2 regions of the Mycobacteroides immunogenum genome follow, and region 2 is predicted to be linked to the other one. Evidence: riboswitches for the same ligand, from Rfam matches in the RefSeq annotation. Region 2 holds a riboswitch; the other holds the start of a gene.
What was found. Region 2 has a riboswitch for cobalamin ahead of metE (5-methyltetrahydropteroyltriglutamate--homocysteine S-methyltransferase). Riboswitches for the same ligand answer to the same signal wherever they lie in the genome.

Region 1 (4,231 bases), 980 kb from region 2:
GTTGTTGGCCACCGGCACCGCGATCAACGCGGGCACCCTCAAGTGGGATGACCAGCTCACCGTCACCGACCGCGGCAAAGCGCTCGGCAGCTCGATGGACAAGCTGCCGACGGGCTCGACGGTGTCGGTGCGCACCGCCGCCCAGAAGATGATCTCGGTGAGCGACAACATGGGCACCGACATGTTGATCAACCGCCTGGGCCGGCACGCGATCGAGAAGGCGCTCGCCGATGCGGGGCATCATGACCCGGCATCGATGACGCCGTTCCCCACCATGCATGAGCTGTTCAATATCGGCTGGGGCAAACCGGATGTGCGCCAGCAGTGGAAAGACACCACGACACCCGAGCAGCGCGGTCAGATGATGGCCGAGGCCGACACCCACGACTACGACCTGGACCCGGACCGCACCACCACGCCCGCGTCCAAATACGGCATCGAGTGGTACGGCAACGCCGAGGACATCTGCCGCGTCCACGCCGCACTGCAAAAAGTCGCTGTCGGGCCCGCGGCACCGGTGCGCGCCATCCTTGCTGCCGAGCCCGGAATCGATCTGCACAGCGAAAACTGGCGCTATATCGCGGCCAAGGGCGGCAATCTTCCCGGCGACCTCACGTTCAGTTGGTACGCCGAAGACCGCAAGCATCAGCCGTATGTGGTGAGCTTCCAACTGAACTGGGATCGCGCATTCGGCCCCGGCGCGGCCGGCTGGGTCATCGGCTTGGCCAAGGGCGTCTTCAAGAAGCTGGGTTAAGAGACGAGTCTGCGTCTCACGACGGATTCTGGGCAGAAAACGTCGTGAGACGCAGACTCGGCGGCTAGCTAGACGGCAGCCTCGGCATCGACGGGCTTGCGTTCGATCACCGTGGCGAAGCCGATAGCGATCGTTGCCCACAGAATGGCCTGTGCGATAAGCGAGTACAGCCTGAACAGGTAAAGATCCTGCGCCGGGAAGCTGGGGAACACGATGTTCCCCGCCGCGTCGAGCAACGGCCCCGGCGTCTCGGCGATGTTCGGCAAGACCAACATGATCAGCACCGTCACGACGATGTAGGCCCCACCCGCGATGATGTTGGCCGTCCAGTTCCCGTACCGGTCCGCCAGTCTGCGGCTCAGCCATACCGCGGCGACCAGGGCGACTATCGAGACCACGACCATCAGCAAGTACAAACCGGTGCGTTCCTTAATGGTCTCCTCCGCGCTCGCCGCCGGCGGGTTCGGTGGGTACTTCAGGAACGGTGTCACGTAGAAGGCCAAGAACATGCCGCCGGAGACCACCAGGGCAAGATTTCGCGCCGTCAGGTTGCCCAGGCGGCCGATGGCCACCGTGTACACCACCGCGAACAGCGCACCCATGGCCAGCCCGAACAGCAGCATCCCGAAGAACAGGCCCACGTTCTCCTGCACGGTCCGGGTGAACAGCTCGGCACCCTCATGGCCGTGGTGGTGCACACCGGCGGCCTCATCGAGTGTGTGCTGGGCCTCGCCACGTCCCTCTTCGTATTCGATGGCCCGATTGATGACCGGTTCGACCGCGATCCGGCCGAACACGAAAGCCAGTACACCGCCCAGGGCACCGAAGCCCAGGGCACGCAAAATGATCGACCCTATTGACTTGTTCATTGAGTGCGGGCCGACTCAGTGGCAGGGGAAGCCGAGGAAGTGACGGGCATCGTGCACGAACTCATGCACGTGCATGTCGCTCCCGAAGACCGATACGGCGCCTTGGTCGACGCCGACGAAGTAGTAGGTCAGCAGCGCGAGGAACGCGGTAATGCTGAGCCAGAGTGCCGCCTGGGGCAAAGAGACCGCAACCGGACGGCTGACGGAAGAAACCTGGGCCATGATGCTCCTTTCGGGATACCGCGTCCCGATCTGTTCTTCTCGACAGCAGGGTCTGACTTTCACAGTGGCGCGACCGTCCTGGAATCACACCAGGTTCCCGTCCTGTCGAAGGACGGATTGAGCTTAGTCGACCCGGCTGGTCTGCGCGTTCGAGTGATAGTTTTGGCCCGCGTTGGTTTCCCCGAGGCACCAAGGAATGCTGCCGGGGATCGCAAGAGGGAATCCGGTGTGAATCCGGAGCTGCCCCGCAGCGGTAAGTGGAAACGACGGTGGCACGTACTGCACTGGGCGATGGCCCCGGGAAGCAGCCGCCGATAGGTGAGGCGTCCATGCCTCGTGTCCGCGAGCCCGAAGACCTGCCAGCGCGGCCGCACCAGCCGGTGCGGTCATTCGCCGGTGCCGAGGGACTGCATGGCGGGTAGCGCCATAACGCGTATCCGTCATGCCTTCGTGCCGGCAGCCCGACGAAGCAGGAATGTCGATGCCCGCCGCACAGCATGGACGGTCGCTGATCCTTGCGATGGTCGGCGGCCTGGTGACGCTGGTGCTGCTCTCGGTGACCGCGCTTGCCTTCGGCACCGCCGACGTGCCCTGGGGTGACTGCCTGCGCTTCCTGTGGGCCGGCGCTACCGGCGGCCCGGTGACCGCCATCGACGCCGCGAACTACCGAATCGTCGTCGAATCGCGGCTGCCTCGGGTGATCCTGGCGATCCTTGTGGGCGCGGGGCTCAGCGTGGTGGGCGTGATCGTGCAGGCGATGGTGCGCAACGCGCTCGCCGATCCATACGTTCTCGGTATTTCGTCGGGAGCATCAGTGGGGGCCACCGCGGTGGTCGTCTATGGGGTGCTCGGCAGCCTGGGCGCATACGCGCTATCACTGTCCGCGTCGTTGGGTGCTCTCGCCGCGACCGCGCTGGTGTACCAGATCGCACGTACTCCACAGGGTTTGATGCCACTGCGGCTGGTCTTGGTGGGTACGGCGGTGGGTTATGGCTTGTCCGCGGTGACCACGGTCCTGGTTTTCCTGGCGCCCAACGGGGAGGCGGCGCGCAGCGTCATGTTCTGGCTACTGGGCAGCCTCGGCGCGTCGTCGTGGGACAAGGTTCCGGTGGCGCTCGCCGCGACCGCGATCGGGATCTTCTGCGTCGCGGCACTTGCCCGCCAGCTCAACGCGCTCGCCATGGGCGATGAGGTGAGCGCGTCACTGGGTCTGCACGCCGGCCGGTTCCGGGTGGCACTGTTCGTATTGTCAGCGGTCATGACCGGGTGCTTCGTATCCATTTGCGGCGCGGTCGGATTCGTGGGACTGGTCATTCCGCACGCCGCGCGGCTGGTGGTCGGCGCGGATCATCGGCGCGTGCTGATGGTGGCCCCGGTGCTGGGCGCCTGCTTCCTGGTCGCCGCTGACCTCGTTGCGCGGATAGCCATTCCACCACAGGAGCTGCCGCTTGGCGCCATCACCGCCGCGGTCGGGGTGCCCGTCTTCGTGGGGTTGATGCGTCGCCGCGCGATGTCGGCGGGAGCGGTCGGCTGATGGACGTCAGTTATCGCGGCGTGTCGGTGAGCATTGCGGGCGCACGGATCATTTCGGATATCGATATGGACGTCGTGGCCGGCGGATTCGTCGGCATAGTCGGCCCCAATGGCAGCGGCAAGTCGACAACCCTGCGCTGCCTGTACCGCGCACTCACTCCCGATACCGGGGAGGTCGCCGTCGACGGTGTTTCGGTACGGGCAATCAGCATGCGGGAGAACGCCCGCCAGGTGGCGGCGCTGACTCAGGACATGTCATTGGACTTCGACTTCACCGCCGGAGAAGTCATCTCCACCGGCCGGCTCCCGCACGGCACCGCACTGCGCGGCACCTCCGATCTGGACAGAAGAATCTGCCTGCAGGCCACCGAGACGGCCGATGTGGTGGCACTCACCGGCCGCAAGTTCAGCTCACTGTCCGGTGGCGAGCGCCAGCGGGTTCTGATCGCCCGTGCCCTCGCGCAACAGCCGCGCGTCTTGGTGCTCGACGAGCCGACCAACCATCTGGACGTACGCCACCAGTACTCGATACTGAGTTCCGCTCGCTCGCTGGGCATCACCATCATCGCCGCACTGCACGACCTCAATCTCGCGGCACAGTACTGCGACACGATTCACGTCATGGCCGATGGCCGTGTGGTGCTGTCCGGATCACCGCACGAGGTGATCACCGCGGCGTCCGTCGGCCGATGGTTTGGCATCGACTGCCATGTCATCGCCCATCCGCGCAGCGGGGTACCGCAGATCATCTTCGACGCCGGAGGACAGGAGAAGGAATGAAGGCACTCATAGGCGTGGCGGCGGTGCTATCGCTGCTTGCGGCGAGCTGCGCGACCATCGAGGAGAAGAGCCC
Region 2 (4,231 bases):
CTCATCGGCTACCGCCTCGCGGCCTTCGCTCAGCGCCCGCGCCAATACGACGACTTCCTTGACCTTCTCGTCGGCGAAAGCCAGCCAGCTGCGCAGCTGGTCGTCGAGCTCGGTTTCCGGCTCCAGCGAGTACGGCACATGCAATGTCGAGCAGGACGTGGAGACAGCCACCGACTCCACACTTCCCAGCAGCGAGGCAAGCGTGCTCAACGCCGACTGCAGGTTGGTGCGCCAGATGTTGCGGCCATCGACAACGCCTGCGACCAGGGTCTTACCGGCCAGTTCCGGCACCGATGCCACAGCGGAGGCTGACCCGTAGACCAGATCCACGGCAATCGCCTCAATCGGGGTACGCGCCAACGCGGGCAGCGCGGCGCCCAGCTCACCGAAATAGCTGGCGACCAAGATGGCGGGGCGGTCGGCGACCGTGCCCAGACGGCCGTACACCCGCTCGGCCAATTCCGGACCGTTGGGCAGGATGTCGGTGACGAGCACCGGCTCATCAATCTGGACCCAGCCGACGCCGGCTTCGGCGAGCTGCACCAGCAGCTGCTCGTACAGTGCCACCACCTCGTCGAGCCGCTCGATAGGCGCACCGGCGCCGTCGACCGACTTGCTCAGCGCGAGGAAGGTGATCGGTCCGACGACGACCGGTCGTGCCGGAATATCCAGCGCCTGAGCCTCTTTCAGTTCACCGAACAGCTTCGCCGGGTTGAGCTCGAACGTGGTGTCCGGCCCGATCTCCGGCACCAGGTAGTGGTAGTTGGTGTCGAACCACTTGGTCATCTCCAGCGGCGTCACGTCGGCGTTGCCGCGTGCGGCGGCGAAGTACCGATCGAGGTCATCAGCGATGCCCGAGACACGGGGCGGGAGCGCGCCCAACAGCACTGCGGTGTCCAGCACCTGGTCGTAGTAGGAGAAGGTGTTCACCGGGACCGAGTCGAGTCCGGCGGCCGCCAGAGCGGTCCAGTTGTCGCGCCGAAGCCCGGCGGCGACAGTCTCCAGTTCCTCGCGGCTGGTACGGCCGGCCCAGTAGCTTTCGGTAGCCCGTTTGAGCTCACGGCGCGGGCCGATGCGCGCCGAACCGAGCGTGGTTGCCTTCAATGGTTGAGTGGTCATGCTGTCCTCTGTCTACGGCGTCGTGGCCACCGCCCAGGACAAGCAAGCCGAGCCCGAGTAACCAGCACGCAATGTGCTGGTTGAAACCGATTCGGCCATACGCCCATTCCGCGAGGCGATGATCCGTCGGGCGCGGCGCACCCGACACAACTGGCAGGTCTTCGGACTTGCAGGCATTACCCGGGCTCAGGTTTTCCTACGGGCCGTCGCTTCCCAGGATCGTTGGTGGCTTTCCCAGTGCTTATGACGGCGATCGTTCCTGCATACCGCTGCGGGACAGTCCCGGATTCTCACCGGGTTCCCTCTCGTGACGAGCCCCGTGAGGCCCGCCACTCGATGCCAGTGCCAACCGAAGTCACCACTGGCAGACCAGCTGCGCCTTACATCATATGCACCCTCGCCAATACAAATATTAGTGACTACTCTCTAATATCATGATCACCCTTGACCAGGCTCAACAGGTCCTGAATGCGCAGCCCTTCAGCCGTCTTCTGGGGGCCTCGATCACCCGGGTCGACAAAACCGGAATTCAGCTCTCGCTCGACATCCGCGATGAGTTACGCCAGCAGAGCGGATTCATCCACGGCGGCGTACTGAGCTATCTCGCCGACAACGCCATCACCTATGCCTGCGGCCTCGGACTTGGTGCCGACATCGTGACCAGCGGATACACCATCGAGTACGTCTCGCCTGCCCGCGATGGCGTGCGCCTTCTCGCCGATGCCTCCCTGGTCAGCGCCGGACGCACCAAGGCTCTGGGCCGCTGCGAGATTTCCATCCAGGACCATGACGGGAGTAGCAAATTGGTCGCGGTGGCCCAGGGCACGAGCATGCTGCGGCACCGTGGGGCGTAAGCCGCAATACAGTGCCGACGACATCCTGGATGCCGCGCTCGGCCTGGTGGCCGCCGGCGGTCCGTCAGCCGCCACGGCTACCGCGATCGGGCGCGTCCTCGGTGCCCCCTCGGGTTCGATCTATCACCGTTTCTCCAGCCGCGACGAACTCATGGCCCGACTGTGGCTGCGTTCCATCGCCCGCTACCAGGACGGAATCCTCAGTGCGCTCGGCTGGCCCGATCCCGACGACGCCCTCGGCGCCGCGATCAGTCACGCCTTCGATTGGACGTCAGAGAACCGCAACGAGGCACTGCTGTTGCTGCAGTACGAGAAGGCAGATCTGGTCGCGCACTGGCCCGACACTCTTGCCACCGATCTCAAGTCGCTCAACTCCCGCGTACGAAAGGCGCTGCGTGAGTACACCGAGCGCCGTTACGGCGCAGTCACTCCCGAACTGACGGACAAGGTGATGTTCGCGTTGATCGACATGCCGTATGCCGCCGTGCGCCGGCATCTACCCGACAAAGGCGAACCCGCGCCATGGCTGCGCGAGTTCGTGCGCAGCAGCGCCCACACTCTCTTGGCGCAGAACTAGACCGTGGCGTACTTCTGGCGCAGCGCCTTCTTATCGGGCTTGCCCAGCGCGGTCAGCGGCAATGAGTCGGCGATGATCACGTGCTTGGGCGACTGCACCGAACCCTTGCGTTCCTTGACCGCGGACTGAATCTCTGAGGTCATCAACGCGACTGCCGCCTCATCCGATGAAGCATCGGCCCGCAGCACGACGATCGCGGTCACCGCCTCGCCCCATTTCTCGTCGGGCACTCCGATGACCCCGACCTGAGCAACCGAAGGATGCTCGGCGACAACGTCTTCCACCTCGCGCGGAAAGACGTTGAAGCCGCCGGTGACGATCATGTCCTTAGTGCGGTCGACGATGAACCAGAAGCCGTCCTCGTCTTCGCGGGCGACATCACCGGTGCGCAACCACCCATTCTTGAAGGTATCCGCCGTCTGCTCGGGCAGACCCCAATAGCCGCCCGCCACCAACGGACCCGCCACACAGATCTCTCCGGGCTCGCCCTGCTCGACCGGCCGGTCGTTCTCGTCAAGTAGCGCGGTGCGCAAGAACGCCGAGGGCCGGCCGCAGCTGGAGAGCCGCTTGGCATCGTGGTCCCCCTTGGCCAGGTAGCTGATCACCATAGGCGCCTCGGATTGCCCGAAATACTGGGCGAAGATCGGACCGAATCGCTTGATGGCTTCTGCCAGCCGCACCGGGTTGATGGCCGATGCTCCGTAGTAGACGGTCTGTAGCGAGGACAGGTCGCGCGTGTGTGAATCCGGGTGATCCAGCAGTGCGTAGATCATCGACGGCACCAGCATGGTGGCGGTGATCTTGTGCTCCTCGATCGCCGCCAGCACGGCGCCCGCGTCGAATTTCGGTAGCACCACCATCGAGCCGCCCTTCATCAGCGTCGGCATGAAGAATGCGGCACCGGCATGCGAAAGCGGGGTACACATAAGGAATTTGGGCCGCTCGGGCCACTCCCATTCGGCCAGCTGAATCTGCGTCATGGTGAGAATGGACTGTGAGGTGCCGATGACGCCCTTGGGCTTACCGGTGGTGCCACCGGTGTAGGTGAGGCCGTTGATGTGGTCCGGCGACAGATTGATCGGCGCAAGCGGCCGGGCCCGGAAGCTCGCGGCCGCGGCGATCAGATCATGACCCACCTCTGCCAGCTCCGCCGGAACCGGTCCGAGTGTGAGCACCCGGGTCAGTGTCGGCACCTTGTCCACCAGCGCAGCGGCGCGCTCGATGAATTGCGGTGTGGGGTCAATGACAAGGGTGCTGATCTTGGCATCGGCCAGCACGTAGGCATGATCGTCCAGCGAGCCGAGTGGATGCAGCGCCGTACGTCTGGTGCCGAGCAACTGCCCGGCTCCGATCACCAACAGCACCTCGGGACGGTTCAGTGCCAGCATGCCCTGGCCGTCGGTCGGATCGGGCACGAGCGACGCGAAGGCCTGGATGTACTTGCTGATCTCATCGGCCATCTGCGCACCGGTCAGGGTCACGTCGCCAAGCACCAGTGCGGGGGCATCCGCGTTCCGCTTGAGGGCAGATACCAACAGGTGCCCGGAGTTAATGGACCCGTGCAGCAGGTCGAATGGATCAGGCATCGCGCTCCTCAATGAATGGTCGCCGATCAGGCACTTCGCTCGACGTTAGAACATGTTCTAGTTTTGGGCAAGAAGCACGGCGCTCACCCGCTACG

Region 1: it holds a riboswitch for cobalamin, as region 2 does, so the genes downstream of both, ABG82_RS03375 (FecCD family ABC transporter permease) here and metE (5-methyltetrahydropteroyltriglutamate--homocysteine S-methyltransferase) in region 2, are expected to answer to the same signal.

The regions. Positions count from the first base shown of each region.
Region 1 is NZ_CP011530.1:662,999-667,229, reverse strand. It holds gene ABG82_RS03390 (serine hydrolase) at 1-754, shown strand, start outside; gene ABG82_RS03385 (CbtA family protein) at 823-1,623, opposite strand; gene ABG82_RS03380 (CbtB domain-containing protein) at 1,639-1,845, opposite strand; cobalamin riboswitch at 2,002-2,223, shown strand; gene ABG82_RS03375 (FecCD family ABC transporter permease) at 2,321-3,379, shown strand; gene ABG82_RS03370 (ABC transporter ATP-binding protein) at 3,379-4,158, shown strand; gene ABG82_RS03365 (ABC transporter substrate-binding protein) at 4,155-4,231, shown strand, end outside.
Region 2 is NZ_CP011530.1:5,252,347-5,256,577, forward strand. It holds gene metE (5-methyltetrahydropteroyltriglutamate--homocysteine S-methyltransferase) at 1-1,119, opposite strand, end outside; cobalamin riboswitch at 1,255-1,478, opposite strand; gene ABG82_RS25950 (PaaI family thioesterase) at 1,554-1,973, shown strand; gene ABG82_RS25955 (TetR/AcrR family transcriptional regulator) at 1,963-2,550, shown strand; gene fadD8 (fatty-acid--CoA ligase FadD8) at 2,547-4,136, opposite strand.